DNA from 3 places in the Vreelandella sp. F11 genome. Region 1 is predicted to be linked to each of the others. Evidence: predicted binding sites of a transcription regulator. Region 1 holds the regulator's gene; each other region holds the start of a gene.
What was found. The regulator LexA, encoded in region 1, represses DNA repair genes until DNA is damaged. The targets are predictions, from matches to a motif close to TACTGTNTANNTANACAGTA.

Region 1 (10,129 bases):
CGGGTTTCAAACTTTATTGCCCAGCAGGGCGGCTCTATTACTGAAGCCAGCCAGCACTCAGATTTAGAAACCGGCTGCTTTTTTATGCGCTATGAAATCCTGGCGGATTCGGTGGGTATGTCGGTGGAAGCACTGCGCGCGGCGTTTGAGCCGGTGGCTAGCGAATTCAATATGCAGTGGTCACTAGTGGATACCCAGCAGCGTCGCCGGGTGGTACTGATGGTGTCACGGGAGTCACACTGCCTGGTAGATCTACTTTACCGCTGGCAGGCGGGTGAGCTGGATTGCGATATTGTTGGGGTTATCTCCAACCATGACGATATGCGTTCGCTGAGCGAGTGGTACGGCATTCCTTACCACCATGTACCGGTCGACCCTGACGATAAGCAAGCGTCGTTTGCCAAGGTTCAAGCCGAAATCGACAGCGCTCGCGCTGACTGCGTGGTGCTGGCACGCTATATGCAAATACTGCCCCCCGAGCTGTGTGCGCGCTATGCGGGGCGAGTGATCAATATTCACCACAGCTTTCTGCCCTCTTTTGCCGGGGCTAAGCCCTACCACCAGGCCTACCAGCGTGGCGTTAAGCTGATAGGCGCTACCTGCCACTATGTGACCGAGGAACTCGACGCAGGCCCTATCATCGAACAGGATATCCATCGCGTTAGCCACTGCCACACACCTACGGATCTAGTACGCTTTGGACGTGATGTCGAAAAAGCCGTGCTCGCTCGCGGTTTGCGCTGGCACTTGGAAGATCGCGTGCTGGTGCACGGCAACAAGACCGTGGTGTTTAGCTAACGCTCATCAACTTGAGAGGCCGCCATGTCATTTGCGCAAAGTGTATTAGCGCCTTGGGCGCTGCTGCTCACCTGGCTACTTTCGCTAGGCGTGATGGCGTGTGCACTATGGCGGCGGCCTTGGCAGGTATTAATCGAGGATACAGCGCTTCAACATCGCTGGTTAGGGGCTACGCTGGCGGTGATGCTGATGTGGCAGCTTCGTGCCCAGGCGGTTGATTGGCTAACGCTGCACCTGGTCTTCACAGTTTTGATGACACTCGTTTTTAAAGCGCCGCTAGCGCTGATCAGCAACGTGCTGATCAATGTCGCTATGGTGGTGATTGGCCGCAATGAGTGGCTGTTGCTGGGGGCGAATGTGCTGGTGACGGGAATCGTTCCGGCGGCTGTGATTGGCACGGTATGGCGGTTAGTAGATCGCCGCCTGCCGGATAACTTGATGGTGTTTCTGTTTGCCTGCGGTTTTTTTGGTGCGGCGCTGGCGACGCTAGGGGGAGGGCTGGCAGCGGTGCTGCTGATTATCGTCGCAGGGACTGACCCTGAGGCGATCTATCTCGCTCAGGAGTACGCGCGCTTTTTGCCGCTGCTAATGCCTTCAGAGGCATTTATTAGCGGCATGCTGTTAAGCATTCTGTTGGTCTATCACCCAAACTGGGTGGCTACCTTCAATGACCACCGCTATATCGACTTGCAGTAGCCGAGTGACTAACCGAGTGCCTGACCGTTGCCGCCACGAATCACGCCGACTCCAACGCCTTCGATATCGAGGGATTGGGAGCGCAGGTCGATTTCAATAGGCGCAAAGTCAGGGTTTTCTGCAAACAGCGTTACTTGGTGCCCTTGGCGTTTGAAGCGTTTGACCGTTACTTCATCTTCCAGGCGAGCCACCACGATCTGGCCATCGCGCACGCGGTCAGTGCGATGAACCGCCAATAAATCACCCTCCAAGATGCCAATATCCTTCATGGAAAGGCCGCGCACGCGCAGCAGGTAGTCGGCTTTGGGTGTGAAGTACTCAGCCGGCAGCGGGCAGTAACGATCAATATGTTCAGCTGCCAAAATGGGACTGCCAGCGGCAACCTCACCGATGACTGGCAGACCAGTGGGCAGCGGTTCAACGCTGGTAGCAGGTAACGCAGTGGCGGCGCTATCGAGGATCTCTTGAGGTTCCTGGTTGGGCAGACGAATGCCACGAGAGGTGTTACGGATAATGCGAATAACGCCTTTGCGTTCCAGCGCACGCAGATGCTCTTCAGCCGCATTGGGAGAGCGGAAGCCCAGTGCTTTGGCAATTTCAGCACGGGTAGGAGGGTAGCCAAATTCGCCCATCGTTTTAACGATAAAATCAAACACATGCTGTTGGCGAGCGGTTAGCGGACGCGACATACCAGACTCCATAAATATGAATAGACAGTAACAAGTTAAATGGCGACTTAATCAATAAGTGGTTAAGTATACAGTATGTTCCTCTGTCCAGTATATGCCTTGTCACTACCTAATGCCGAAGTCCATACAATTTTTCTAATCGTTTGAAACTAAGCTTCTGCTTATTTAACGCGCCACATTTTATCAATAAATCAAGCGTTGAGCCCACCAAGGTTATGGCATAGTATTTTGCTATGTTTTAAACACCTGTTTCCCTGGAGAGCGACATGGCTCAATCTGATACGGTGACCCGTATACTCGATACCGCCGAGGTGCTGTTTGCAGAGCGGGGTTTTGCCGAGACTTCACTGCGCAACATCACCAGCAAAGCGCGTGTCAACCTAGCCGCGGTTAATTACCATTTTGGTTCCAAAAAAGCCCTGATCCAGGCTGTTTTTGCCCGCTATCTGGATCCGTTTAATCAGCGTTTTCATACCGCTCTGGATGAGCTTGAAGGCCAACACGCCGGGCGTGTGATTCCACTTGAAACACTGCTTGAGACGATGGCCACAACCGTTCTTGCGGTACCTGCCGAGCGCAATAGCTTAAAAGTGTTCATGCGCCTGCTCGGCCTAGCCTACAGCCAGGCCCAGGGGCATCTCAGACGATATATACAGCAAGAGTATGGCGATGTGTTCACCCGCTTCACCGAGCTGGTAAGAAAAGCAACGCCAGACCTGCCTGACGCGGAGCGTTTCTGGCGACTACACTTTATGCTCGGCACGGTAATCTTTACCCTGTCTGGCCTCGATGCGCTACGCGATATCGCAGAGAAGGATTATCACGAACAGGTCTCTGTGCGTGATTTGGTCAGGCGGTTGCTCCCGGTAGTGGTGGCTGCCATGAATGCACCGTTACCCACGGCCCTTGAAGCAGCTAAACCTGAAGAAGGAAAACATGCGAACGCCTACGCTAGCTGAGCTACCCCCGACTGAGAATATCTGGCTGGAGATTGATACGAGTCAACAGCAGCTGCGCTGTTGGCGAGGGCCTAAAGTGCTCCATGAGTGTGCCATCTCATCCGGTGCCGCCGGGAACGGGGAGCACAACGGCAGTGGCAAAACGCCCCATGGCTGGCACTATGTGCGCGCTGCCATCGGTGAAGATATGCCCGAAAATGCGGTGTTCCGAGGCCGCCGCTGGACAGGTGAAACCTTTTCAACTGCGCTGGCCGAGGCACACCCCGAGCGTGACTGGATTCTGACCCGTATTCTTTGGCTGTGTGGTTTGGAAAAGGGCGTGAATCGTGGTGGACAGGTGGACTCGCAGCGGCGCTATATTTACCTTCACGGTACGCCCCCCGACGAGCCCATGGGAGTGGCTGCCTCTCATGGCTGTATTCGTTTACGCAATAGTGATTTGCTCTACATTTATTCATTAGCCTTACCAGGTACCGCTGTTTGGCTGCACGGTGGTCGTCAGTCTTTCGATTAGCCAGATTTTGACACCGCTAGACGATCGTCTAGAATCATCGCCCCTTTTAATGGATCAATCACGATGACTCAACCGTTAGGCCCGGTCATGCTTGACCTTGAAGGCCCAAAATTGACGGCTGCAGAGAAACGCTTGCTGCTAGAACCGACGGTCGGGGGAATTATTCTGTTTGCCCGCAATGTCGAGAATGGCTATCAGGTTCGCCAGCTCTGCAGTGATATTCGCCGCGTGCGTGCTGATTTACTGATCGCCGTGGATCAAGAGGGCGGACGCGTTCAGCGCATTAAAGAGGGGTTAACACGTCTGCCCGCCATGGCGCGTATTGGCGAGTGCTATCGCGCTGCCCCGGAGGAGGGGCGGGCATTGGCCAAAGATGCGGGCTGGCTGTTGGGGATGGAGATGGCCGCCTGCGGATTGGATCTGAGCTTCGCCCCTGTATTAGATGTTGAAAGCGGACTATCCAGCGTTATTGGTGATCGTAGTTTTAGTAGCGATCCCCACCACGTTGCCCAGTTGGGCAGCGCGTTTATTCAAGGGCTTCACGATGCCGGTATGGCCGCTGTGGGTAAGCATTTCCCTGGCCATGGCGGCGTTGCGGCGGACTCCCATGTTGCCTTGCCGGTAGATGACCGCCCGTTAGACGTGATTAAACAGCATGATCTTGTTCCCTTCACCCAGTTGGCCTCACAGCTGGATGGCGTCATGCCTGCGCACGTTATTTATAGCGCCTTCGACACGCGCCCCGCGGGATTTTCACCCATCTGGTTGGGCATGCTTCGGGAGTCGCTAGGCTTCAAAGGCTGCGTTTTTTCTGATGACCTGAGCATGGCAGGCGCGCACGAAGCGGGTGACCCTAAGGCGCGTGCCCAGGCAGCGCTGGCCGCCGGTTGCGATATGCTGTTGGTATGTAACGACCGAGCCGCTGCGCTTGATGTTATGGCTGCCTGCCAGGGAGTCAACACCAAGCGCCCCGCCAAACTGCGCTATAGCCGTGCTCGGCCAGACTTGGACGCGCTTAGCGCACTGGGCCGTTGGCGTCGGACTCACGCTCAGTTGGAAGCGCTAGCGGATAATCCTAAGCCCAGCGCGAAAGCAGAGTAAGCCCAGCGCAGAATAAATCCCTAGCTTTAATAAATGAAGTTTTAACCCGCGTGGAGTTGGTAGATGTCAAAGTTGGACAAAGAAGCATTAGAGTCGCTGGACTCAATGCGCGAGTTGATGGATAACGCCGACTGCCTCATTTCTCAGCAAGAGGTAGAGCGGGCACTGGATCGTATGGCGGAAGAAATTACACGGGATTTAGGCGATAAGCTGCCGGTTTTTTACTGTGTAATGAATGGTGGATTGATTACCACCGGGCACCTGCTTACCCGCTTGGGCTTTCCGTTGGAAGTGGATTATCTGCATGCCACTCGCTATCGTAACGAGCTGCGCGGTGGTGAGCTGTTTTGGCGCGTTTCACCCGAAGTGCCCATGGCGGGTCGTCACGTCGTCATTGTTGACGATATCCTGGATGAGGGAGCGACGCTGGCGGCTATTTTGGCATACTGCGAAGAGGCCCAGGCCGCCAGCGTCACCACCGCTGTATTGGTGGATAAACAGCACAATCGCAAAGCCGTGCCCGGTTTGAAAGCTGATTATTGCAGCCTTGAAGTCGCTGACCGCTACGTGTTTGGCTTTGGTATGGATTACAAAGGCTACTGGCGCAACGCGCCGGGAATTTTTGCCCCCAAAGGGATGTAATTCACTGGGGGCTTGCGCAGTTTTTCACTTGTGTAGTTTTGACTTAGCGGGGCGAGAAACGCCTCGCTAAGCCCGTCTCAGCAATCATCCGCGTTGAAATTTCCTCCACCGAGAAGCGTGTCGCATCTATATAGGGAATGTGCATGGTGCGGTAGAGCGATTCAGCCTGCTGCACTTCCTGTAGGCACTGATCCATCGAACTATAGCGACTATTGGGGCGTCGTTCGTTGCGAATTGCCGATAAACGGCGTGCATCAATGGTCAAGCCAAACAGTTTGTTGCGATAGGGCGCGAGTGCCTTAGGTAGTTTGAGCATGCCGTCTTCGTCTAAATCGTCTTCCGTCAGCGGATAGTTGGCCGCCCGAATCCCAAATTGGAGCGCCAGATAGAGCGAGGTGGGAGTTTTGCCGCAGCGCGAGACGCCGACCAGAATGATATCCGCTTTATCGTATTGGTGGGTGCGCGCACCGTCATCATTATCCAGTGCGAAATGCACCGAGTGGATACGATCCATGTAGACATCATCGCTGCCAATCGAGTGAGTGCGCCCAACGCTGTAGGAGGAGTGGGTCTCTAGCTCTTGCTCTAAGGGCTCCAGAAAGGTTGAAAAAATATCAACTTTAAAGCCGGACGCCTTACGAATAACGTCGCGTATTTGCTGATCCACAATGGTGTCGATAATGATCGGGCGGTGACCGTCGCGGTTGGCTGTCGACTCAATAATTGATGCTAACGCCTGCGCTTTTTCCAGCGTATCGATATACGGCTTGGTCTGCATATCGATCTCAACGTCGCTGAACTGGGCCAGTAAGCTACGTCCTAAACTTTCTGCCGTGATGCCGGTGCCATCTGAAATAAAAAAAGCCGTACGTTTCATAACTAAATCCACTGGTGAGTGATCCGGCTATTGTGAGCCGAGCCGTATGCCAGCACAACGTGCCATCACTGGCGGTATCTCTGTGGTGGATACGCCTGACTACATAAACAGCCCAAAAAGCCCTGCTGTTGTAAAAATCCTCCACTCCCTTCGCTATTAGACCAATGGCGAATATATTGGCGCGGTGCTAGGGTGTCCCAATCAATTATCCATGATCCACGGCATTAGTGCCCATACCAGTGGTCATGCCGATATCTATGCGCGAGGGGGTTACGTGGAAGAGTACATTCTTTGGTTCGATCAGCTGGGCATGGCGGACGTCGAACGTGTCGGTGGTAAAAACGCCTCGCTGGGTGAAATGATTTCTAACCTGTCTGGTGCTGGCGTAACGGTTCCTGGCGGTTTTGCCACCACCGCACACGCTTATCGTGAATTTCTCTCCCACGAAGGCTTAAACGAACGCATTAATGCAACCCTGGCCCGCCTTGACGTTGATGACGTTAAAGCGCTGGCCGAGGCGGGCAGCAGCATCCGCCAATGGATCATCGATACGCCGCTACCTCCAAGCTTTGAAGCAGCCCTGCGTGACGCTTACGGCAAATTGCAGCAACAGCATCCACAGCTAAAAGTGGCCGTGCGAAGCTCAGCCACAGCCGAGGATTTACCGGACGCCTCTTTCGCGGGCCAGCAAGAGACCTTCCTGAACATCGAAGGCTTCGATAATATCAAGCGTGCTGTGCACGAAGTGTTTGCTTCACTGTTTAACGATCGTGCGATCTCCTACCGTGTGCACCGCGGTTACGCCCACGAAAATGTCGCCTTGTCGGCAGGCGTGCAGAAAATGGTTCGCTCGGAGACCGGGGCGGCAGGGGTTATGTTTACCCTGGACACCGAGTCCGGCTTTAAAGATGCCGTGTTTGTCACTGGCTCCTGGGGGCTGGGCGAAACCGTAGTACAAGGCGCCGTCAACCCTGACGAGTTCTACGTCCACAAGCCGACCCTGGCGGCTGACCGTCCTGCGGTGTTGCGTCGTAATCTGGGTTCCAAGCTGATTAAGATGGTCTATGGCCAGGACGCCAGCGCCGGTAAATCGGTTGAAACCGTCGATGTGCCCCATAGCGACCGCGTCCGCTTCTGTATCAATGACCAGCAGGTAATGGATCTGGCCCGTCAGGCGATGACCATTGAGCAACACTACCAGCGGCCCATGGATATTGAGTGGGCTTTGGATGGCGATGACGGCCAGCTCTATATCGTTCAAGCACGCCCTGAAACGGTGGTCTCCCAGCAGGAGGGCGGCAAGCTTGAGCGCTTCCAGCTGCGTGAAAAGGGCCGCACGCTCATAACCGGTCGAGCAATAGGTCAACGCATTGGCCGTGGCACCGTCAAAGTGGTGCTTAGCCCTGATGACATGGACAAGATCCATGATGGCGATATCCTGGTCACCGATATGACCGACCCGGATTGGGAGCCGATCATGAAGCGTGCCTCCGCGATCGTCACCAATCGCGGTGGACGAACCTGTCACGCGGCGATTATCGCCCGTGAATTGGGTATCCCTGCTGTGGTTGGGTGTGGTGATGCGACTACCCAATTAAAAGAGGGTATCGATGTCACGGTCTCGTGTGCAGAAGGGGACACCGGCAATGTCTATGAAGGGCTATTGGAGTTTGATTGCAAAGTCTCCAGCGTCGATACTATGCCGGAAATTCCCTTCAAAATCATGATGAATGTCGGGAACCCTGACCGCGCCTTCGGTTTTGCCAGTCTGCCTAACGCAGGTGTGGGGTTGGCGCGCTTGGAATTTATCATTAACCGCATGATCGGTGTCCATCCTAAAGCGCTAATGGAGTACGACACGCTGCCGGTTGACTTGCAGCAGGTGATCGATTTACGTACCGCGGGCTATACCGACCCCGTCAGTTTCTATGTTGATAAGCTGGTTGAGGGTATCTCCACGCTGGCGGCTGCTTTCCATCCTCAGCGCGTCATCGTGCGGCTGTCTGATTTCAAATCCAACGAATACGAAAATCTGATTGGCGGCAAGCTCTATGAGCCGGGCGAAGAGAACCCTATGCTTGGTTTCCGTGGGGCGTCGCGTTACATATCAGAGGCATTTAGGCCTTGCTTTGAACTCGAATGCCGGGCGCTTAAGCGGGTACGTGAAGAGATGGGCTTCGAGAATATCGAAATTATGGTGCCCTTTGTGCGTACTACTGATGAAGCCCGTGAGGTGGTAGAGCTGCTGGCCGCCAATGGCCTTGAGCGTGGCGGCCCCACAGGCTTGAAAGTGATTATGATGTGCGAGCTACCCGCTAATGCGCTGCTGGCTGATGAGTTCCTGGAGTATTTTGACGGTTTCTCAATCGGCTCAAACGACCTAACCCAGCTAACGTTAGGTTTGGATCGTGATTCGGGCATCGTCGCGCATCTGTTTGACGAGCGTAACGGGGCGGTTAAAAAGTTGCTTGCGATGGCCATTCAAGCCTGTAAAGCAAAGGGAAAATATGTGGGCATCTGCGGGCAGGGGCCATCAGATCACCCAGATTTGGCTAAATGGTTGATGGAGCAGGGTATCGATTCTGTATCACTCAACCCTGATGCGGTACTGGAAACCTGGTTTATGCTCGCAGGGCAAAAAATTGAGTAGCTATATTTATTTCAACTAATTTACGCCCGGCCATTGTGCCGGGCGTCGTTGTTTTTATAGGCTACTCTTTTGGAGTGGTTTTTTAATTTGTCGCGGAGAGCGCTGAGATGTCACCAAAATCGGTTAAGTGTGCACTACCTATCCTGCTGGTAGCGCCGTTTTACAGCTGGGGGTTTAGCTATGAGACACCCTCTATTTCTCCTGAAAGTGAGTCTGGCTACGAAGAGAAGCCGGGCTGGGAAGCTGAGTCGTTTGCGGTAGCTGCAGCTAACCCGCTCGCCACCGATGCCGGTTACCAAGTCCTTAAAGCTGGTGGTAATGCCATTGATGCGGCCATTGCGGTGCAGATGGTGCTGAATTTGGTGGAGCCGCAATCCAGCGGTATTGGCGGCGGCGCTTTTTTGATGCTCTATGACGGGGACGAAGTGCGTGCATATGATGGACGTGAAACGGCCCCCCAGGGCGTTAACGGCGAGCTGTTTTTGCAGGAAGGCGAGCCGATGGCGTTCAACGACGCGGTGGTTAGCGGTCTTTCGGTAGGCGTGCCGGGCACGCTGCGTATGCTTGAGAAGGCGCACGCTGAGCATGGTGAACTGGAGTGGGCGGAACTGTTTAAACCGGCGATTACCTTAGCGGAAGAGGGATTTTCCGTTAGCAATCGGTTGCATACCAGCTTGGCCAACGATGAGTTCCTGCGCCAGGATCCAGTCGCGAGCCAGTTTTATTATGATGCCGATGGTGAGCCGATTGCCGTAGGCGAAACGCTCAAAAACCCGGCCTTGGCAGCCGTCCTTCGCCGCGTCGCTGAACAAGGCAGCGCCGCCTTCCACGAGGGCGCAGTGGCACAAGATATCGTCGAGCGCGTTCAGAGCCACCCTGAGCGTCCAGGCGGTTTGACGCTTGAGGATATGAGCGGCTATGAAGCGCTTAATCGCGAACCGCTTTGTACGCCCTGGCAGCAGTGGGAGGTGTGCGGTTTCCCGCCCCCCTCATCGGGCCACCTTACCGTAATGCAGATTTTAGGCATGCTTGATCAGCAGCCGCTGCTTGAAGCCCCGTTAGATAATGGCGCTTCAAGCAGCGGGTGGCTGCACCAGTTTTTAGAAGCCTCACGCTTGGCATTTGCGGATCGTGGTCGTTACATTGCCGATCCTGACTTTGTCGAAGCGCCAGGGGGTGACTGGTCACTGATGCTGAATCCCG
Region 2 (10,129 bases), 540 kb from region 1:
AGGCTGAGAGCGAGTAGGGCAGCGGGGGTGCCTGGCGTTTCTCCTGCTGGTCGAGCTTGGTGAGTTGTCCTGTTGCGCCGGGTAACTGAGTCGCTAAAGCATCAGCCGGGGTGCGGTCAATTAAGCGCCCTTGGTCATCTAATGGTTGGTGCTCTTTGGGCGCCCACCAGGCGCGCAATTGGCCTTGGGCAACCTTTAAGTCGACCCATAGCGGATAAAACGGGTGGGGCACGAAATCGCGAATAGCGTTATCGCGGCGTACGATTAACCCCAGTACCGGGGTTTGCACGCGACCGACAGACAGCACGCCGTCATGTCCCGCTTGGCGGCCGGTGAGCGTCCAGGCGCGGGTTAGGTTAATACCATACAGCCAGTCGGCGCGGGAGCGGGCCTGGGCCGCCTGAAACAGTGGCTGGTAGTCGGCGTTGGAGCGCAGTTTTGCCAGCGCCCGGCTCACTGCCGGTTTATTAAGATCGCTAATCAGTAGCCGCTGCACCGGGCCGCGATACTTCATGTACTCGATCACTTCCTGCACCAGAAGTTGGCCTTCTCGGTCGGGATCGCCGGCGTGCACCACATCCGTTGCTTGCTTGATCAGCTTGCGAATCACTGCCAGTTGGCCCCGCGCCTTAGATCGCGGCATCAGTTTCCACTGCTGCGGCACAATGGGTAGCCGATCCAGCCGCCACTGTTTGTCGGCGGGGTCGTAGGCTTCCGGCGGCGCTTGTTCTAACAGGTGCCCCAGGCACCAGGTGACCGTGGTGTCGCCACATACCACAGCGCCCTCCTGGCGTTTGCTATAGCCCGGTAATGCCTCGGCAATGGCTTGGGCGAGGCTGGGTTTCTCGGCAATTATCAGGCGCATAGCAGCGAAGCCTTCATCGTATCCTTTAATAGCGCCTATGGTAGCAGACACCTTGATCTATATAGAGCAAGGAGTCGTCGAGGGATGTATAGTGATGCTAAATATTTCCAAGTATTTTTCGATGTATATATTTTGTATAAATAATTAGTCTTAGGTATGCGGTGAGTTGAGTAACCAGGAGATACAGCAAATGCGTGATCACGGCAGAACGCGTCGTTTAATGGGATTGGGAGCACGTACCGGCGGGGCGTTGCTTAAAGCCCGCTTAGGTGGCCAAGCGGACTGGCGTGCCCTGGGTGAAGCGCTGTTTGAGGGGCTTTCAGAGCTGAAAGGCCCGGCCATGAAGCTTGCCCAAATTATGTCCCAGTGGGACGACCTGCTGCCGCCCGATCTCGCTGAGGAGCTTGCCCGCCTACAGCGGCAGGCCGAGCCGATGCCCTGGCCGCGTATTCAAGAAGCGCTGGTTCAGCAGTATGGCGACATTGACCACTACTTCAGCGAAGTCGAGCAGCGGCCCTTTGCCAGCGCCTCCATGGGGCAGGTTCACCGCGCCACTACCCATGAGGGCGAAATTGTCGTGCTCAAGGTGCAGTACCCTGGCCTTGCCGAGGTGCTGGAGAGCGATTTGATCCAGGTGCGGCGCATTATGCGTTTAGGCCGCTGGTTTAAAGTGCCCCAGGCGCGCTTGGACGCTCTGTTTGAAGAGCTTGCCGAAAGCCTGCGTGGCGAGCTGGATTACCACGCAGAGGCCGCTGCGCTGGCCCGTTACCGTGAGCGCTATAAGGATGACCCTCGGCTGGTGATTCCCGAGCCGCTGACTGAGCTTTCCGGCCCCCATGTCTTGGCGATGCGCTACGTGGAGGGCACTCCTCTGCGTGAATTAGCCGATGCAGATGACGCGACGCGCCAGGGCATTGCCCAAACGCTGGCTGACTGGATAACCCAAGAGCTATTTACCTACGGCGAGCTCCACGCCGACCCTCATGCGGGCAATTTCGCCGCCGATGCTCAGGGGCGACTGGTGATTTACGATTTAGGCGCGGTGATTGCCGTACCTGACACCCGCTTGAAAGCAATGATGCAACTGCTTGATGCCACGCTAAAACATGATCCAATGGGGATGGATGAAGCCTTGATGCAAATGGGCGGCCGCCAGGGGCAGGGCGCGCCGCTAGCCCTGTATCGAGAGTCCGCCGAATGTATCGCGCCGCTGTTTGAGCCGGGGGAGCAGGATTTTAGCGATGTACGGGTACACCGCCGTCTGCGCGAGCTGACCCCGAAAGTATGGGCGGCGATGGATCGTCTGCAGCCCCCCGCCGATACGCTGCTGCTCTCTCGGGCGCTGAACGGCCACTACTGGAATCTGGTACGTTTGGGAGCGCGGTTGGATATGCATGAGCGAACCCGACCGCTGCTTGAGTGGGCGTAAACCATCCAGGCGAGTGACTCCCTAGCCAAGGGGTTTCAGCCAAAACACCATGGGCTTATGGCTTTCCGCCTGCTCGCCAATATCTCGCCAAGCGAAGGTGGTGGCAAGCTCTCCATGGCGCTGGTAGCCATGGGCGTTCCAAAAACCTTGAAGCGAGCGGTAGTCGGCAGGTTTAGCGGGGTGATCTGCGGGTCGTTCTACCGCGCAAAAAGCGGCTATATCAAATCTCTGTCGTTTGGCGTGGGCTTCTCGTTCGGCCAAAAAGCGTTTACCCGTTCCGCTGCCCCGATAGGTGGGAAGCAGCACGGATTCTCCATAGTAGAAGACACGCTCGGGCTGAATGCCGTTGGTTATAAACGGTTGGCGGAATTCGTCGACTTCATCCTGAAGAGGCTGTCCGGTAGCGGCTCCGACCAGTTCTTCTCCGTCGAAGGCCAATACGAATAGGCTATTCGGGTTTTGTGCATAGCGACCTAAATAATCCGATTCGTAGCTTAGTTCGCCATCGTAGAGGTAGGGAAAGTCGCGAAATACCTGAATGCGAAGCCTGGCAAGCGCTGGCAAATGGGGGATTATCGCCGAACCTTGGCAGAGACTAACGGTCAGTTCGCTCATTGCATCGCTCCAATCGACTCGAACGCTGAGTGATTTGCTCAAATCGCTGCACTCTAGCAGCCCTTAAAGGTGTCGCCAATCCTCTCTGCGTGAACCCTTAGGGTCATGCTAAACTATGTCGCTTTTAACACAGTGGAGACGGCAATGCTGGCGGTATGGGTCGATCAGCTGCTGGGATTTGCCTCCGGGGCACTCTCGGCAATCAGGCAACAGGAACACTATCCGGATTTTATGACCTGGGTGCGCGCCAAAGGCGCGGATTCTTTCGATGGCGATGTGGCTATGGCCCAGGCGCTGGCGCCAGTGCTATGGTCGCAAACACCGATTGAGCGGCTCGATTTCGCCTGTGAACCCCTCGCCACGCCGGGGCGTAATGAACCCTGCTGGTGCGACTCTGGGCGCAAATTCAAGCAGTGCTGCTACCAGGTAGAGTTTCCCACCGAAATACCTGACCAGATGATGTGGATGCTCTCGCTGCGCGAATGGAAGGGCGCGACCCTGAAAGCGGCGTTGGATAGCAAGCGGGCACCGGCTCAAGCGCTGCTGGAAGCAGGGTTGATCGCCGCTGAAAGCGGCCAGACGGGGCGCGCCATGCAAATCCTCGAATCGCTGTTCGATGGTAGCGACTGGTCACGCCTGCCCGATCAGGCCGAGCCGGCCTTTGAGATTTTGCTGGATATCTATCAAGAGCGCGGCTTTAGCCGCAAACGCGCCGACCTGCTTGACGATGTGATGGAGCGCGGGCCACTGTTCTTACGCGGTGTGGCGCTTGAGCGACTGTGTTTAATGCATCTGGATAACGATGATTTGGACAGTGCCCGCGGGGCTTTTGTAAAAGCCCAGCAGGCGCTGCCCGATTCGCCTACCTTGGCGTACATTGAAGCCATGCTATTGCTGCATGAAGGTCACGAGCAGGAGGCTAAAGAGCGTGCCAACTTCTGGTACCGCCGCCTGGTGCGCCAGGGCGAGCTGGATGAAGATCAGTTGGATTTTCTCGCTGCGTTGGCGGATAACCCCGGCGCGACGCTTGCCGATCAGTTGCTCAGTGCGGAAGAGGATCTGGCCACCCCATTGGTGGCGCTTCAGGCATTGTTGGCTGCGCTGCCGACGGCCCCCAAAATCGATGTCAGCGCCGACCCTGAAAGTGGGCGTTTGTTTTACAACTCCAGTGCCCGGGAGGCAACGCTGTTTGCCGCTTGGCATGAGCACTTTCAAGTGCTGGTGGATGAAGACGTAGCGCTGGGCTTTCGTGATGACCCTTGGGGCAACGCCATTGAGTGGATGTCGGCACTCTGCGCGCATCCCGAATGGCTGGACGCGCCCCAGGTAGTGCAAGACGTAACTTTGGCGCTCACCAGCCGTTTTGGCAGCCTGCCGTGGATGGCGCCGAGCCTGCTGGAACCACTGGCGCTGCGTCTCTCGCGCTGGCTGGAACAAGCCCGGGCAGAAGGTGGCGGTAATCTGTGTTGGGACGACGCCAACAATGCCATGCTACTACGCACAGGGTTAGCGTTGGTGGTGGGTATGGAGCGCGGTGCCCGCCAGCACTCTCGTGAGTTGGCCGAGGAGCTATTGCTGATCGACCAGGAAGATAGCTTGGGCCTACGTGAGCTGGTGCTCGACCAGCTACTCCGCGATGATCGCAACGAAGAGGCGTTAGCGCTAGCCGAAGAGAGTGACGACGACGGCTCGCTGGTGCTTGGGCTGCTGATGGGCAAAACCTTGGCGCTCTATCGTTTAGAGCAGCGTGAGGCGGCTGAGACCGCACTCGGCGATGTGCTTAGCCATAACCGCTACGCGCTAGAGCTGATTTGCGCCGAGAATCCCCGCCCCTCCATGCCCCATCCGGATGGCCAGGTTGACCCCGGCTCCCGGGCGGAAGCATGGCAGTACCGTACTTTGATGCGTGATCAGTGGCGTACGACGCCAGGGGCATTGGATTGGCTGGAAGCCCACCGCTAACCCAACCCCCCCGAGCCTGTTCAAGCAGGCTTGGGGGTTGGTACTAGTTCTTTATCTCGGCTAATCCAGACCGCTAAAATAATCGCTGGCACACCCAGCAATGTGGCGATAACGAAAAAGCTCGGGTAGCCCTGCGCGGTAACGACCAGCCCGCCAAACCCGCTTAAAAATTTCCCCGGCAGCGTCATTAATGATGAAAACAGCGCGTACTGAGTGGCGGTATAGGCACGCGAGGTGAGGCTGGAGAGAAAGGCGATAAACACCGCGCTGGCTAAGCCGTTGGCAAGATTGTCGCCAATAATGGTGACCACTAACATGGGCAGTTGATTACCCACCACGGCAAGCACAGCAAACAGTAAGTTAGTCACCATCACCAATCCGGCACCGAAGACAAGCAGCGGGCCGATGCCGTAGCGTGCCACGAAAAGTCCACCTAACATTCCGCCAGTAATACTCATCGCAATGCCAAATATATTGGTCACGTTGGCAATTTCTGCCAGCGAAAAGCCCAGGTCGATATACAGCGGATTGGCCATGGAGGCCATGGCTAAATCACTAATTCTAAACACGGCAATGAAGACCAAAATCCACAGCGCTTTCACCCCATAGCGGCTAAAGAAGTCGGTAAACGGGCAGACCAGCGCGCCAATGCTCCAGGCGCCCAGGCGGCGTAACAGTTTGGGTTTACCCCGGCTGGCGCGAATAAACGCCCGCACCTTAGGCTCGTGGATAAGTTGAATAGAGAGGGAGGCGCGCTTTGGCTCGGGGCGTAGCAACACGGTCAGTACACCAATGCCCATTAGCGCCGCCATGCTCATATAGGCCACATCCCAAGAGGCCGACGCTGCGATATAGAGCGCGCCGGCACCGGCGGCAAGTAAACCACCACGGTAGCCAATAATATAGGTCGAAGCCATGGCGGCCTGAACATCGTCGTCGGCGGACTCAATACGATAGGCGTCGATAGCGATATCTTGTGTCGCTGAGCCAAACGCTACTAGCAGTGCAAAGAGAGCCACCCAGCCGAGATTACCCACCGGGCTCAAACCAGCGAGGCCTACTAATCCTGCAATGATTAGCCCCTGGGCTAACAGCATCCAGCCGCGACGTTGACCAAAAGCGCGGGTCAATATTGGGAGCGCTAACCGATCCACCACGGGTGCCCAGAAAAACTTGATTGAGTAGAGCATGCCAATCCAGGCAAAAAAGCCAATGGCCGCTACCTCTACGCCGTCGCTGCGCAGCCAGGCAGAGAGTGTTGAAAACACCAGCAAAAAGGGCAGGCCTGCGGAAAACCCCAAAAACAGCATGGTAATAACGGGTGCACGAAAATAAACAGCCAGCGCAGCCAGCCAACTGCGTTGGGGGATGGGGCTTAACATTAAACGCTACTCCTGATGGAAAGACGCTGGCAACGGCCAAGTGATAAACTGAAGCAGTGTTCTATCACAAAGTGCTATCACAAAACCGACAGCTTACCGGAGAGGAGTTTTCCATGTCGATTACGGCGCATCAGGTAGTTACCTTGCACTATGTTCTTAGCGACGTGCTCAACGATGGCAGCAAGCAGGTATTGGACGACTCCCACGCGCGCAATAAGCCGCTCGAGTACCTGCATGGTCACGACAATATTGTGCCAGGGTTGGAAAGTGCGCTAGCAGGCCAAACCGTTGGCGCCGAGCTAAGCGTTCAGCTGATGCCCGCGGATGCCTACGGTGTACGCAATGAAGCCTTGGTGCAAGAAGTTAGCCGTGGCTCTTTTGGTAACGCTGATTTGGCACCGGGCAGCCGCTTTCAAACAGAAGGTGAAGCCGGGCCGCAGATTGTTACGGTTCTTGAAATCGACGGCGACCGTGTCACTGTCGATACCAACCACCCCCTAGCCGGGCGTACGCTGAACTATAAAGTGACCATTTTAGATGTACGCGACGCTACCCGTGCAGAATTAGCCAAAGGCCACCCGTTACCACCGGGTACCGAGCACAGCAAAGTCGAAGATCGCAAGGTGTTGTAGCGCTCATCACCCCCCAAAATTGATCGGTATCAATTTCCTGTTTAACCGCTTCTCCCTGCCTAGCGTAACTTGACCCAGGTCAGCATTCTTCCGCCCGTAAGTGACTAGTATGAATGCATACATCACGGCGGGAGGATTCATCATGTATTGGGATGACACAATTATCTTCGGCTTAGCCACCGTCGCATTAGTAATCGCCTTTATGGTGGGTTGGGTAGGCTTCGTGATTCGCGATCATCTGCGTAAAGGTGGGCGTAAGAAGTAGCTTTCCCGGTTCATGTAAACCTTGTCAGGGGAGGGGGTTTACTAGCCAAGCGCTACTGGCATAGTAAGCTTCCTGTTGCCAGCCCATATGGGCTGGCTTTTTTTTGCCTGAAATATACTGATAAGTTGTATCCCTAGCGTGCATTGAGGAGTAATACAAGGCGTGCTCTGGTAAAGTTCTTTTTATAAGAGTGAATTTACCAGGAAGCTATGCCATGAACGCAGTTGCTTTACACCGCAGCCCATGGGGTCGTGTACGAGATCAGTTAGCGTGCGCATTAATCGTCGTGGGTATTGCGCTTCCCACGGCTGCTTTCGCCCAGGCATTAAGCATAATCAATGGCGATGTCACTCAAAAAGTCGCTTTAAGTGATTTGCGTGCCATGTCTGACGAGACGTTTACGCTCTACGACCCCTATCAAGGGCGCGATGTGGAGATGCAGGGCCTAGCGTTTCGAACCTTTCTGATTGACCAGTTTGGCGAAGTGCCTCCGGCGCTCCACTTTACTGCCTGGGATGACTACGAAGTGACACTTGAGGGGTGGGATGACCCCCGCTGGTACTTAATTACGAAGGAAGATGGTGACCCGCTAACCATCCGCACACGCGGCCCAGTTCGGTTAGTTGAACGAGATGATACTAGTGATAATCGCGATGTTGAGAACCTGCGTGATTTTGACGATTGGATTTGGATGATCCGCAGTATAGAGGCGAAGTGGTGACACCTAAACTCAAGCCGACTGATCAGCCATCACTGCAGCTCCGCGTTTTTACTTACGCTTACGCGACTGCTGACAAAGCGCTCTACCGGGTCAAAACGATGGGTAGTGACGGCTGGCAGGTTACTGAAGACGCATAACGTCTGTGTACATGGGGGCGAGTCTGCCCAGCAGCTCATTACGCGCGCCAAGGGCAATGCCTTCCTCTTGCATCGCGGCATCGAGATGTTCCACTAAACGATTAAAATGGACATCTGTCAGCCCCATGTGTTGATGTGCTCGATCCATCGGTGGGCCTTCGTAGTGGCAGGGGCCATCGCTGACGTCACACAGCTGGCTGGCCAGGGATTCGGCAAATAGATCGATATTCGTGTTAGCAAAAAACACCACTACTTCGGGATCATCGGCAATTCGGTATAGCAGGTTCTCAACGACTGCATCAATCGTAGTTTTCCCGCCCAGGCGTTCATAGAGCGTTGTATTTGTTGATTGATAAGCGCAGCCTATGAGCGAAAACGCCACCGCTATAAAAGTAAGCGCTATTAAGCCGCGGCGTGTGCGATAGTGTGTGCGTGGATAGATCATAGCGCCCCGCTTAAAAAGCTGCCTGAAGTGAAAGATAGCCACCGCGTTGGGAGGGTAGGCCGGCAATATCGCCTAAATCCAACCATGCGCCCGTGAGTGATACGTGCTTATTGAAGAAGTAGGCAGTATAGAGGCTTTGCCAATCATCCTCTTCGGCAACGCTTAGGTTATCGGGTTTCTGGCGATACTCGGCGCCAACAATCCATTGCGGGGTAATAAAGATGCCCACACTCCCCTCGGCTACCCACGAGCGCCCTCCCTGGTCACCGCCAAAACCCAGTAAACCGCCCTGGTTGGCCTCAGTATTGCGCAGGGTCGCGTTGAGCAGCACATTGCGCCCGGCAGCCGCACTAAATAGCAGCTTGCTGCCGCTAAGATACACGTCAGTACCGCTTGTTTTATCGGCGCCCAGGGCGGTGGGGATAGTACCATCAACCAGTCGCTTATGTTGCACACCAAGGCTCCAAATGCCCCAAGGGTGGTAGAGCACATCGCCGAGTAAGCGCACCTTAGCGCCGTAAATATCCAGCCCTAGCTCGCCACCCAGGGTTTCTAAATCAAGGGTTTGACGAGCCACGGAGACCTCAACACGATCATATACATTCAGGCTGGCGCCGGTTACCGTCAGCCTGTAATCGTCCACCCAGGCACGGGTCGCGGCGGCAGTGACGCCTATTTCCTGATCGCTGGCGGTACTGGAAAGCACTGCCCAAGGCGATAAGCCGCCGCCTGCAGCTCCTTCAATAGCACTTACGCCACCCGTACCCAAAATACGGCTTCCCGCAGAGGAGGGGGTGGCGGCAAACGCTAAACAGACCGCTAAAAAGGGCGTAAGACAACCAGCGAAGGAGTGCCGAAAGAGTGAGTTGGGCATTGAAAACATCGATTGAAATAACCTCATTGCTTTCTCTGGAGCGTCTTGAGTATGGAAGAGATTGGGTGGGGCAATGACAGTGGCGTAAAATTATCCAGCCAAGCGGGTATTTCATCCGCTGGCATCGGCTTAGCAATCCAATACCCTTGTAAATAGTCACAGCCAAGATTGCTTAGCAGTTCGGCGCTGGCGCGATTCTCAACGCCTTCGGCCACTAAGCGCAGTCCTAAGCTGTGGCCCATTTCGATTGTTGAGCTGACAATGGTTAAGTCATCTTTTTGCGAGTCGATGGCCAGCACGAAGGACTTATCAATCTTGAGTTCGTCGACGGGGAGGCGTTTTATTTGTGCGAGGGATGAGTAGCCTGTGCCGTAGTCATCAATGGCGATACGCAGCCCCAGTTGGTTCAGCTCTATCAGGGTCGCCATGGCGGCGTCAACGTCCTGCATAACGGCACTTTCAGTGACTTCGATACTCAGGCGGGCAGGTGCCAGGCGGTAGCGCTCAAGTAAACTGGTCAAGTAAGTCGCCAACTGGCGATCCACCACATCACTGGCGGAGAGGTTAACCGCTACCGATAAGTGATAGCCACGCTGCTGCCAGGCATGCAATTGAGCGCAGACATTGGCTAACATCCAGTGACTAAGCATGCCGATACTTCCAGAACGCTCGGCTAAGCTAATGAACTCGTCGGGAGGCACAAACCCTAATGAGGGGTGACGCCAACGCATTAATGCTTCGCACTGATCGACACGACCGTTTCGGGTGTCTACTTTGGGCTGGTAGGCCATCCACAGTTCAC
Region 3 (10,129 bases), 280 kb from region 1:
ATTCGTACTCACTCTTGATCGTATCGCGATCAAAATCGAAATAGATCGTGCGTACCTCTGGAATGCGTGAATCAGCCTGCTGACCAGCGCCGGAACCAGAAGTAGAGCCATACTGACTGCCTGTGCCTGTACCCGAGGTGCTGGAACCGGTCGAGCTGCCATCCTGGCTACCATACGAGTCACCGTCTTGGGTTCCGCCGGTGCTGGAACAGCCAGCAATTACCACGATAGATAGCGCTGCTGCTAGTGAGCGAGCCAACGGTTTAATTTGCATAATCAGACTCCTTGCCTGAAAACTAAAAATTTCGATATTAATCAATTGATTTGATCAATTTAAGAAGGGTGACCAAGCTGGATCACGGACATCGCCTTGTGCTGATGGCAGCCTGAATGAAGAACGACCATCGGCAGACACAGCACTTAGTACCCCACTATTACCCTGTTGGGTAGCGAAGATTACCATGGTCCCGTTCGGCGCAACACTAGGAGATTCATCTCTTGTTGATTCACTCAACACCACCAAGCGATCGCCACTTAGATCCTGCCTAGCTACTTGGTAACCTCGGCTAGAGCGGTGAATCAAGAATATCTGCTCTCCATCCGGTGAATAGCGTCCGCGGGCATTGTAATTACCGGTAAATGTCAGACGCTGAGCCTCTCCACCACCCAGCGTGTATTGATATAGCTGTGGGCCGCCACTGCGATCCGAAGTAAACAACAGGCTGCGCCCATTCGGCGCCCAAGCGGGTTCCGTGTCAATGCTGTTGTTATTGGTAATGCGCTCAACGGATCGGTTGGCAACATCCATAATGTAAATTTCAGGCTGGCCATCTTTAGACAGCGACATGGCAATACGCCGTCCATCCGGCGACCACGCTGGCGCACCATTTATGCCATCGAATGAGGTCGCTTGCACACGCTGGCCGGTGGCTACATCCTGAATATAGATTGCCGGACGCTCAGTCTCAAAAGAGACATAGGCGAGCTTGGTACCATCAGGCGACCAAGCGGGTGACATGATCGGTTCATCTGAGGTCAACACCTGCTCACTGCGGCGACCATCGGCGTCGGCAACGTAAAGACCAAACTGCATATTGTCACCGATACCTTGGGCTGTGACGTAAGCAATTTTGGTGGAGAACGCACCACGGATATCGGTAATCTCTTCAAAGATTTGATCACTGATGTAGTGGGCAGCGCCACGCAGATCATTGCCCCGAACCGTTACGGTTTCACCTATCATCCGGCGCTGCCCGCTAATATCCATCAGTTCGAATTGCAGTTCGAAGCCGCCGTCAGTTTGTGCCGCCCGGCCGACAACAAGGTAGCGAACGTCAAGCGAACGCCAGGTGCCGAATTGCACATCGTCAGATTGGCTCGGCTGCTCGAACATAGCGCTACGCTCTAGAGGAGCAAAATAGCCACTGCGTTCAAGGTCATCCTGGACAATCTGGGCGACGTCTTCGGGCAGGCCGTCTGAGCCAGCGAACGGCACCACTCCTATAGGCAGCGCTTGATCGCTGCCTCGCGTGATCTCAATAGTTAAGTTGGCGCTAGCCACACTGCTAAACGTGAACAGCAAGCATAATAACCAAAACTTTTTTAACACTTGAGTTTGCATCAACGGACTCCCCCTGGGGAAAAGTTCAATGTGATATTGCGTCGGATTTCGCGCTGCTGAGCGTCTGTTAACTGTAGTAGTTCAGAAAACGGTGCTGCTTGCTCAACCGCCTGAATAATTGATTGGTCAAAGGCATTATCGCCACTTGATGATGTTACGTTTACTAATAATACCTCCCCCGACGGCCCCAGACGCACATTAACAGAAGCCCGCATACTATCACTCGAACCAGCGGGAATTATCCAAGCTTGTTCAATAGCTCGTTTCATTATGTTACTGAAATTATTCGCCGCCTGCTCAGCTTGCTGGGCATTGGCTGCCGCTTCGGCCTCACCGGCCAGTTGGCGTTGCATGGCCGCCTCTGCAGCTTCCGCTGCTTCGCGCTGTCGCTCAGCTTCTGCTTCACGACGCTGCTGCTCTTCTGCTTCACGCTGGCGCTGTGCTTCGGCCTCGCGCTCCCGCTGTGCCTCCTCTTGCTCCCGAAGGCGCTGCTCTTCAGCCTCGCGTTCACGTGCGGCCTCCTCTTCTTCACGGCGCTGCTGCTCTTCTGCTTCGCGCTGACGCTCGGCTTCTTCCGCTTCCCGTCGCTGCTGTTCTTCCGCTTCACGCTGACGTTCTGCTTCTGCCTCTTCGCGTTGCTGCTGCTCTGCGGCTTCCTGTTGGCGCTGCGCCTCTTCCACTTCACGCTGGCGCTGAGCGGCCGCTTCCGCTTCGGCTTCGCGCTCAGCCGCTTCTGCCGCCTGTTGCTCAGCTTGAGCAGCCGCTTCTTCAGCGCGGCGCTGGGCCTCGGCCTCCGCGGCCGCACGTGCTTCTTCTAACGCTTGTGCTTCTGCTTCAGCTTCCGCCGCCTGCCGGGCTGCTTCTTCTGCCGCTTGCTGCTCGGCGGCAGCCTGCTGTTCACTATCACTGGACGCAGGCTCTTCCGGCGCTTCGGGTTCAGTGGGCGCTTCGGCAGGCGCATTCATGGCCGCTTGCTCTTCTGTTGCCTGCTGAGCCTGGTCGGTAAAGGTTTCAGTACTGACTAGCGTAGCCTGCACAATCGAAGAGCTGTCAGGCTCTGCTTCCCTACTCGGCAGGCTGATCAAGCTAAATGCGACAATCGCGACGTGCACGGCTATCGCCAGAACAGTAGGCCACTTATAGCCGACATCTTGGGGATCGCGCGGGGATTTCAGTGCCATGTGCGCCTTGCCCTTACCCATCTTGCGGCGGCTCAGAAAGCAGCCCCACGTTAGCAACGCCGGCGCCTTGCAGAGTGCTCATCAATACGACGATCTGCCCGTAGGCCACGTTGCGGTCACCACGAACCATGACCGGCGTACCTGGACGCCGGTCAAGAATTGTGGTCACTCGTGACGACATCTCCTCCAGCGTGACCGAGGTGGAGTCTTCCCCCAGCGTAATGAAATACCCACCATTGCTATCGACTGAAATAACGATAGGGTCATTATCTTCCTGGGTATCAATGGGCTGGGAAGTGACTTGCGGCAACTCAACTTGCACGCCCTGGGTCAGCATGGGCGCGGTGATCATAAAGACCACCAGCAGTACCAACATGATGTCAATGAAGGGGACAACATTAATCTCCGCCATTGGCTTGCTTTTACCGCTACGATTGAATGGTCCTTGCATGGCTCTCTCCCTTAGCTGGCGCTCGGTTTGCCGTCACGACCTTGCAAGTTGCGGTGCAGGATAGCGTGAAACTCTTCGGCAAAGTCTTCATATTTGCCCAGCAGGCGAGAAGATGAGTTGGAAAGACGGTTATAGAAAATGACCGCTGGAATCGCCGCAAATAGGCCCATGGCGGTGGCAATAAGCGCTTCAGCAATCCAGGGAGCCACGGTGGCAAGGGTCGCTTGCTGGGTTAGCGACAGCGCCTGGAAAGAGCCCATAATCCCCCACACAGTGCCGAACAGGCCGATATAGGGGCTGGCCGAGGCAACTGTGGCAAGAAACACCAAGTGTTGAGTTAAGCGATCCTCTTCCCGTGACCACGCGACCCGCATGCTGCGTTGAACACCCTCCAGCACGGTATCCGGATCACGGGTTTTAGGCATCAAACGGTTAAACTCGCGAAAACCGGCTTGAAAAATATGTTCGGCGCCATGGCGCGGGTCATCGGCCGGGATCTCACGGTAGAGCTCGTTTAAGTCGACACCAGACCAAAAAGACTCCTCAAACTGGTTGTACTCTTTTTTAGCACGGCTCAGCGCAATACTGCGCTGAAAAATCACTATCCACGAGAGGATCGACCCCACCAGCAGTAGCAGCATTACCAGTTGCACCACAGTACTGGCATTCATTATCAAATGGGGAATGGACATGGTGTTATCGTTCACAGGTGCCCTCATCAATCTATTAGGGTCGGGATTGCCGACGCAGTGAGTGACCTCTTAATTAAGAGGCCCGAGTCAAAACTTTAAGCGATGCAGGCCATGGCTTTGGCCGTAAACGCTCGCTGCTCAAGCAAGCTATCTCGACTGTGGCAGAGCAAAGGAGTTCCTCTCCACGCCAAACTTGCTGTTCAAACGTCATCCGGCAGCGCCCCACTTCAGCCACGCGGGCACTAATTTCCAACGCGTCGTCTAGGGAGGCCGGTTTCGCGTAGTGGCAGGCCAAGCGGTATACCACTAGCTGTGTCCCTTCGTCTAGCAGCGTTTGCTGATTAAGGCCCAACTGGCGAAGCCATTCGCTGCGAGCACGCTCCATAAACTTCAAGTAGTTAACGTAGTAGACAATACCGCCTGCGTCAGTATCTTCCATATAAACGCGCAGCGGCAGGCGATAGCTTTCACTTATGCTGTTGCCACTCACGGACGGCGCTCTCCTTCCATATCGGTTGCCTGCTCGTGGGGCACTCGCTCAAAGTGCAACCACGCCTGGCGGGTCACTACCCGGCCCCGGGGGGTGCGCATCATTAAGCCCTGTTGAATGAGATAGGGTTCAATGACATCTTCGATGGTGTCACGCTCCTCACTGATGGCAGCGGCAAGTGAGTCAATGCCCACTGGCCCACCATCAAACTTATCGATCATGGCCAGCAGTAGCCGCCGATCCATATGATCTAAACCGTGGTGATCCACGTTGAGCATATTGAGCGCCGCATCGGCCATGGCGACATCGACCATGCCGTTACCTTTCATTTCGGCGTAATCCCGCACCCGGCGTAGCAATCGATTGGCAATTCGCGGCGTGCCACGAGAACGTCTCGCGACTTCAATGGCACCATCATGGCTGGTTTCAACGCCTAACAGGCGCGCCGAACGCGAGACAATTTCCGTCAGCTCTTCAAGATTATAAAATTCAAGCCGTTGAACGATACCAAAGCGGTCACGCAGCGGGGAGGTTAATAGCCCTGCCCGGGTGGTGGCCCCTACCAGGGTGAAGCGGGGGAGATCCAGCTTGATCGAACGCGCTGCTGGCCCTTCGCCTATCATGATATCGAGCTGAAAATCCTCCATGGCCGGGTAGAGCACTTCCTCCACCACCGGTGACAGGCGATGAATTTCATCGATAAAGAGTACGTCGCCAGGCTCTAAATTCGTCAGCATGGCGGCTAAGTCGCCCGCACGTTCAAGCACCGGTCCGGAAGTCGACTTCATACCGACGCCCATCTCGGTGGCAATAATATGCGCGAGGGTCGTTTTACCTAGCCCTGGGGGACCAAATACCAGGGTGTGATCCAGGCTCTCTTCGCGCAGCCGGGCGGCGCCGATAAAGATTTCCAGTTGTTCACGCACGCGCGGCTGGCCAATATAGTCATCCAGCCGCTTGGGGCGAATAGCGTAGTCAATGCGCCCCTCTCCCTGTTCAGGCTCAGCGGCGATCAGCCGATCGTGTTCTAACATAGGTGCTCTTCTTTAATGGCGATTCAAAAAGGGCTTAGCCGCCCATGCGCTGGGTCAGTGCGGCCTTAATCAGCGCTTCAGTGGACTGATTGGGGTCGATGTCGGCGAGCATTTTCGATGCCTCAGTCAGTTTATATCCCAAGCTAACCAAAGCGGCTTCCGCATCGGCAAGATTATTGCGGGCAGAGGCACGACCATTGGTTGCTTCAAGGGGGAGTAGCGCGTTGCTGCCGTCTTCCCACTCTGGGAAGCGGTCGCGCATTTCAATTATCAACCGTTCAGCGGTTTTCTTACCCACTCCTGGCAGCGTTGTCAGCGCTTTACTGTCGTCATCACGCACGCAGCGCATAAAGGCGTCTTCGTCCATACCCGACAGTATGGCGAGTGCTAGCTTGGGCCCGACACCATTGACCTTGATCAAGGCACGAAACAGCGCACGCTCGTGCTCCCGGCCAAACCCATACAGTAGGTGGGCGTCATCACGAATGGTCAGATGAGTGAATAACGAAACGCTCTCGTTCAGTGCAGGAAGTGCAACCAGCGTATTCATCGAGGTTTCCAGCTCGTAACCTACACCGTGAACATCGATCACAATCCAGGGAGGTTGCTTTGCCACTAGCTGGCCACTCAGACGTCCAATCATAAATTTGCTCGCACCGGGTGAAAAAAGTGAAAAACAGTAGAGTCAAAAACAGAGGGTTACTATAAAGCGACTCTGTACAGGTGACCAGTAGTTCAGCCACCGGTACAGCGGGAATTAAAGCCGCCAGCGTCCGGTTGAGCGACGGCGGCCCCGAGATGGCGCGGCGGGCAAGCCATGGCTGCTAAACACAGCACCGTTATAAGCATGGGTTAACGCAATGGCTAACGCGTCGGCGGCGTCAGCTTGGGGAGTAGCAGAGAGCTGCAGAATAGCGGTCACCATATGCTGCACCTGCTCTTTATCCGCGCCGCCCTGGCCAGTCACCGCCTGCTTTATCTGCCGCGCAGCGTACTCGGCGAGGCTCAAGCCGTGGTTAGCCATACACACCATTGCTGCTCCCCTCGCCTGCCCCAGTTTGAGCGCAGAATCGGGGTTCTTGGCCATAAATACCCGCTCAATGGCGACTTGAGAGGGACGATGTAAACCGACGACTTCACTTAGACCGGCGTAGATTTGCGCTAAACGCTGCTCTAAAGCCCCTTCTGCAGTGCGAATACAGCCACTTGCCACATAGCAAGGTTTAACCCCGACCACATCGATCACCCCATAGCCAGTCACCCGAGAGCCGGGATCAATACCCAGTATGCGGATTGGTAGGGCCGACGGTGTTGGATCCATAGCATCAATGCTCATGTCAGCGTTTTACTTAGTAACCTACAAAAACACCGACGCCGTGGCGTCGGTGTTAGGCAGCGAATCAACCGTCTTATTCGGCGGCTGTTTCCGCTTTGACTTTCTGACGAAGACGGATGTTCAAATCTTTCAACTGATCGGGGCTGACTTCGCCCGGCGCGTTGGTCATCAAACAGGCAGCGCTTTGGGTTTTCGGGAAGGCGATCACTTCACGAATCGTTTTGGCGCCGACCATCAGCATAACCAGACGATCCAAGCCAAAGGCCAAACCACCATGGGGTGGCGCACCGTACTGCAGCGCGTCCAGCAGGAAGCCGAATTTCTCTTGGGCCTCTTCTTCGCCGATGCCCAGGATCTCAAACACCGTGCTCTGCATGGTTTGGTCGTGAATACGAATAGAACCACCGCCCAATTCGGTACCGTTGAGCACCATATCATAAGCACGCGAAAGCGCACTTGCCGGGTCTGCTTTCAGCTCTTCCGGTGTGCAGGAAGGTGCGGTGAAGGGGTGGTGCAGCGGGCTTAGGCGACCATTGTCGTCGGCTTCGAACATCGGGAAGTCGACCACCCACAGCGGCGCCCACTCCTGGGTGTAGAGCTCCAGATCGGCGCCTAGCTTAACGCGCAGCGCGCCAATGGCTTCGTTGACGATACGTGCTTTATCGGCGCCGAAGAAGATAATGTCACCATCTTCTGCACCCACGCGGTCGAGCAGCTCTTCAACGATGTTTTCCATAAACTTAACGATCGGCGATTGCAGACCCTCAAGCCCTTTAGCACGCTCGTTGACCTTGATCCACGCCAAGCCTTTGGCACCGTAGATGCCGACAAACTTGGTGTACTCGTCGATCTCTTTACGCGACAACTTGGCACCGCCGGGCACTTTCAGCGCTGCGACGCGACCATCATCAGCGCTGGCAGGGCCAGAGAAGACCTTGAAGTCGACTTGTTGCATCAGGTCGTCCACGTCGGTCAGTTCCAGCGGGATACGCAAATCCGGCTTATCGGAACCGAAACGATCCATCGCTTCCTGCCAGGTCATCCGCGGAAATTCCGGCAATTCTACTTTAAGCACTTCCTGAAACAGTTGACGAATCATGGCTTCGGTAATACCCATGATGTCGCTCTCTTCCACAAACGACGCCTCGATATCAATCTGAGTGAACTCAGGCTGACGGTCGGCGCGTAGGTCTTCATCGCGGAAGCACTTGGCAATTTGGTAGTAGCGATCAAACCCCGCCACCATCAACAGTTGTTTAAATAGCTGAGGCGACTGGGGCAGCGCGAAGAAACTCCCCGCGTGGGTACGGCTAGGCACCAGATAATCGCGGGCACCTTCAGGCGTAGCACGGGTAAGTACAGGCGTTTCGATATCCAGAAAACCCTGGTTTTCGAGATAGGCACGCACGGTATGCGAAATACGCGAGCGCAAACGCAGCTTTTCGATCATATCCGGGCGACGCAGATCGATATAGCGATGCTTTAAGCGCACTTCTTCGCCGACTTTACCATGCTCATCCAACTGGAATGGCGGAGTAACGGCGGTATTGAGTACTTCAACCTCTTTTGCCAATACCTCAATCATGCCCGTTGGCATGTTGGGGTTTTGGGTGCCCTCTGGACGCAGCCGAACGCGACCGGTGATACGCAGGACAAATTCACTGCGGGCACGGTCGGCATTCGCGAACGCCTCGGCGGTATCAGGGTCGACCACGAACTGCGCGATGCCGTCGCGATCGCGCATATCAAGGAAAATTACCCCACCGTGATCACGGCGGCGATGAACCCATCCGCATACCGTAACCGTTTGATCCACCAAAGTTTCGTTTAGCTGGCCGCAATAATGGCTGCGCATGTCAAATCCTGTTCTGTTTCGTGGCAATGAGTGTGTCGCGGGCGTCCCGACCCTGACTACCGCGGCTATGCCGCGGCGCCCTTGTCTTTGGGAGTAGCGCTCTTAGCGGTAGCGCTGGAATCACTTGATTTACCGGCATCTGCAGAGGCAGTTTTGCCATCAGCGACCAGGTTCTTTTTGCTACCCGTTTTGAAATCGGTTTCGTACCAACCGCCGCCGGCCAAGCGGAAACCCGCTGCCGAGACTAGCCTTTCCAAGCCATCGCTTTGGCATGCGGGGCAATCCTTGAGAGGATCAGCGCTAATTTTCTGCAATTTCTCCATGCGATGGCCGCAGGCCTTGCACTCATATTCATAGATGGGCATCTTAATGACTCCTAATAAGCTTAACCCTGACAAGCTCAGTTCTGAAATACTCAGTTCTAATGACTCAGTTTTACCAGACCCAGCTCTGAATGACTCAGCTCTACCAGGCCCAGTTCTGAAAAGAGAGAACAGTAGCGAACACAAACGCTGCCAGTCTGCAATATGTGGCCAGTCGGGATAAATTCCAAGGCTGCGGTTGATAAAGCGCCGCCATTATACCCTTTTGTGCCCCCTGACGAGCAAGGTTATACAGCCCCCTGCAGTTAATGGAGAGAAGAAAATGCCCAATGCGGTGATACTGGATGCGGAAAGCCTCGGCCCTGAGATCAACTTGACCGCCATTAAAGAGACGGTTTCGCACCTTGAAGTGTTTGAGCAAAGCACGACTCAACAAGCACGGGAACGACTTGCCAACGCTGATATCGCGATCGTCAACAAGGTAGTACTGGACGCTGAGACACTCCAGCAACTGCCTAAACTGCAACTCATATGTGTATTGGCGACAGGCCTTAATAATATCGATCTTGAGGCCGCTAAAGAGCACAATATTGAAGTTAAGAACGTAGCGGCTTACGGCACGGCCAGCGTTTCTCAACACACCTTGATGCTAATGCTCGCATTAGCCAATCGACTTCCTCTCTATCAACGTGACGTCGCCGCAGGCGAGTGGCAGCGCAGCGCCTTCTTCTGCTTGCAGGATTACCCGACGCTACAGCTCTCCGGCAAACAGCTAGTGATGGTCGGCCAAGGTGAACTGGGCTCTGAAGTAGCCCGTTTGGCCGAGGCCTTTGGCATGCACGTTACCTTTGCTGCTCGCCCCGGCAATGAGGCGAATGATAAGCGCCCTGCCCTGGATGACCTGCTACCGGAGGCTGATGTTATCAGCCTGCACTGCCCGTTAAGCGAGGCCACAAAGCACTTGATCAACCAAGAGCGCTTAGCGCGCGCCAAAACCTCGCTACTATTGATCAACTGCGCCCGTGGCGGGGTTATCGATGAAGTGGCCGCGTTAGCGGCGTTGCGCAATGGCAAGTTGGGGGGATTGGGCGTTGACGTTCTGCCCGCCGAGCCGCCCAGAGACGGCCACCCACTACTGGATGCGCT

Region 2: a site for LexA is predicted at 996-1,015, ahead of ACFIOZ_RS09315 (DNA topoisomerase III). Genes of this name have one in related genera too.
Region 3: a site for LexA is predicted at 6,183-6,202, ahead of ruvA (Holliday junction branch migration protein RuvA). Genes of this name have one in related genera too.

What each region holds. Positions count from the first base shown of each region.
Region 1 is NZ_CP170448.1:2,600,036-2,610,164, reverse strand. It holds gene purU (formyltetrahydrofolate deformylase) at 1-798, shown strand, start outside; gene ACFIOZ_RS11885 (energy-coupling factor ABC transporter permease) at 823-1,494, shown strand; gene lexA (transcriptional repressor LexA) at 1,503-2,183, opposite strand; gene ACFIOZ_RS11875 (TetR/AcrR family transcriptional regulator) at 2,450-3,142, shown strand; gene ACFIOZ_RS11870 (L,D-transpeptidase family protein) at 3,120-3,656, shown strand; gene nagZ (beta-N-acetylhexosaminidase) at 3,720-4,757, shown strand; gene ACFIOZ_RS11860 (hypoxanthine-guanine phosphoribosyltransferase) at 4,821-5,399, shown strand; gene ACFIOZ_RS11855 (pyruvate, water dikinase regulatory protein) at 5,443-6,276, opposite strand; gene ppsA (phosphoenolpyruvate synthase) at 6,551-8,926, shown strand; gene ggt (gamma-glutamyltransferase) at 9,034-10,129, shown strand, end outside.
Region 2 is NZ_CP170448.1:2,063,411-2,073,539, forward strand. It holds gene ACFIOZ_RS09315 (DNA topoisomerase III) at 1-865, opposite strand, end outside; gene ACFIOZ_RS09320 (ABC1 kinase family protein) at 1,056-2,294, shown strand; gene ACFIOZ_RS09325 (GNAT family N-acetyltransferase) at 2,316-2,909, opposite strand; gene ACFIOZ_RS09330 (SEC-C metal-binding domain-containing protein) at 3,054-4,871, shown strand; gene ACFIOZ_RS09335 (AmpG family muropeptide MFS transporter) at 4,892-6,253, opposite strand; gene ACFIOZ_RS09340 (FKBP-type peptidyl-prolyl cis-trans isomerase) at 6,367-6,885, shown strand; gene ccoM (cytochrome c oxidase subunit CcoM) at 7,028-7,150, shown strand; gene ACFIOZ_RS09350 (hypothetical protein) at 7,365-7,871, shown strand; gene ACFIOZ_RS09355 (group I truncated hemoglobin) at 7,992-8,453, opposite strand; gene ACFIOZ_RS09360 (DUF3034 family protein) at 8,464-9,327, opposite strand; gene ACFIOZ_RS09365 (EAL domain-containing protein) at 9,351-10,129, opposite strand, start outside.
Region 3 is NZ_CP170448.1:2,316,077-2,326,205, reverse strand. It holds gene pal (peptidoglycan-associated lipoprotein Pal) at 1-274, opposite strand, end outside; gene tolB (Tol-Pal system beta propeller repeat protein TolB) at 329-1,621, opposite strand; gene tolA (cell envelope integrity protein TolA) at 1,621-2,802, opposite strand; gene tolR (protein TolR) at 2,816-3,253, opposite strand; gene tolQ (protein TolQ) at 3,265-3,960, opposite strand; gene ybgC (tol-pal system-associated acyl-CoA thioesterase) at 4,019-4,435, opposite strand; gene ruvB (Holliday junction branch migration DNA helicase RuvB) at 4,432-5,469, opposite strand; gene ruvA (Holliday junction branch migration protein RuvA) at 5,504-6,112, opposite strand; gene ruvC (crossover junction endodeoxyribonuclease RuvC) at 6,227-6,790, opposite strand; gene aspS (aspartate--tRNA ligase) at 6,879-8,660, opposite strand; gene ACFIOZ_RS10525 (FmdB family zinc ribbon protein) at 8,726-9,025, opposite strand; gene ACFIOZ_RS10520 (D-2-hydroxyacid dehydrogenase) at 9,306-10,129, shown strand, end outside.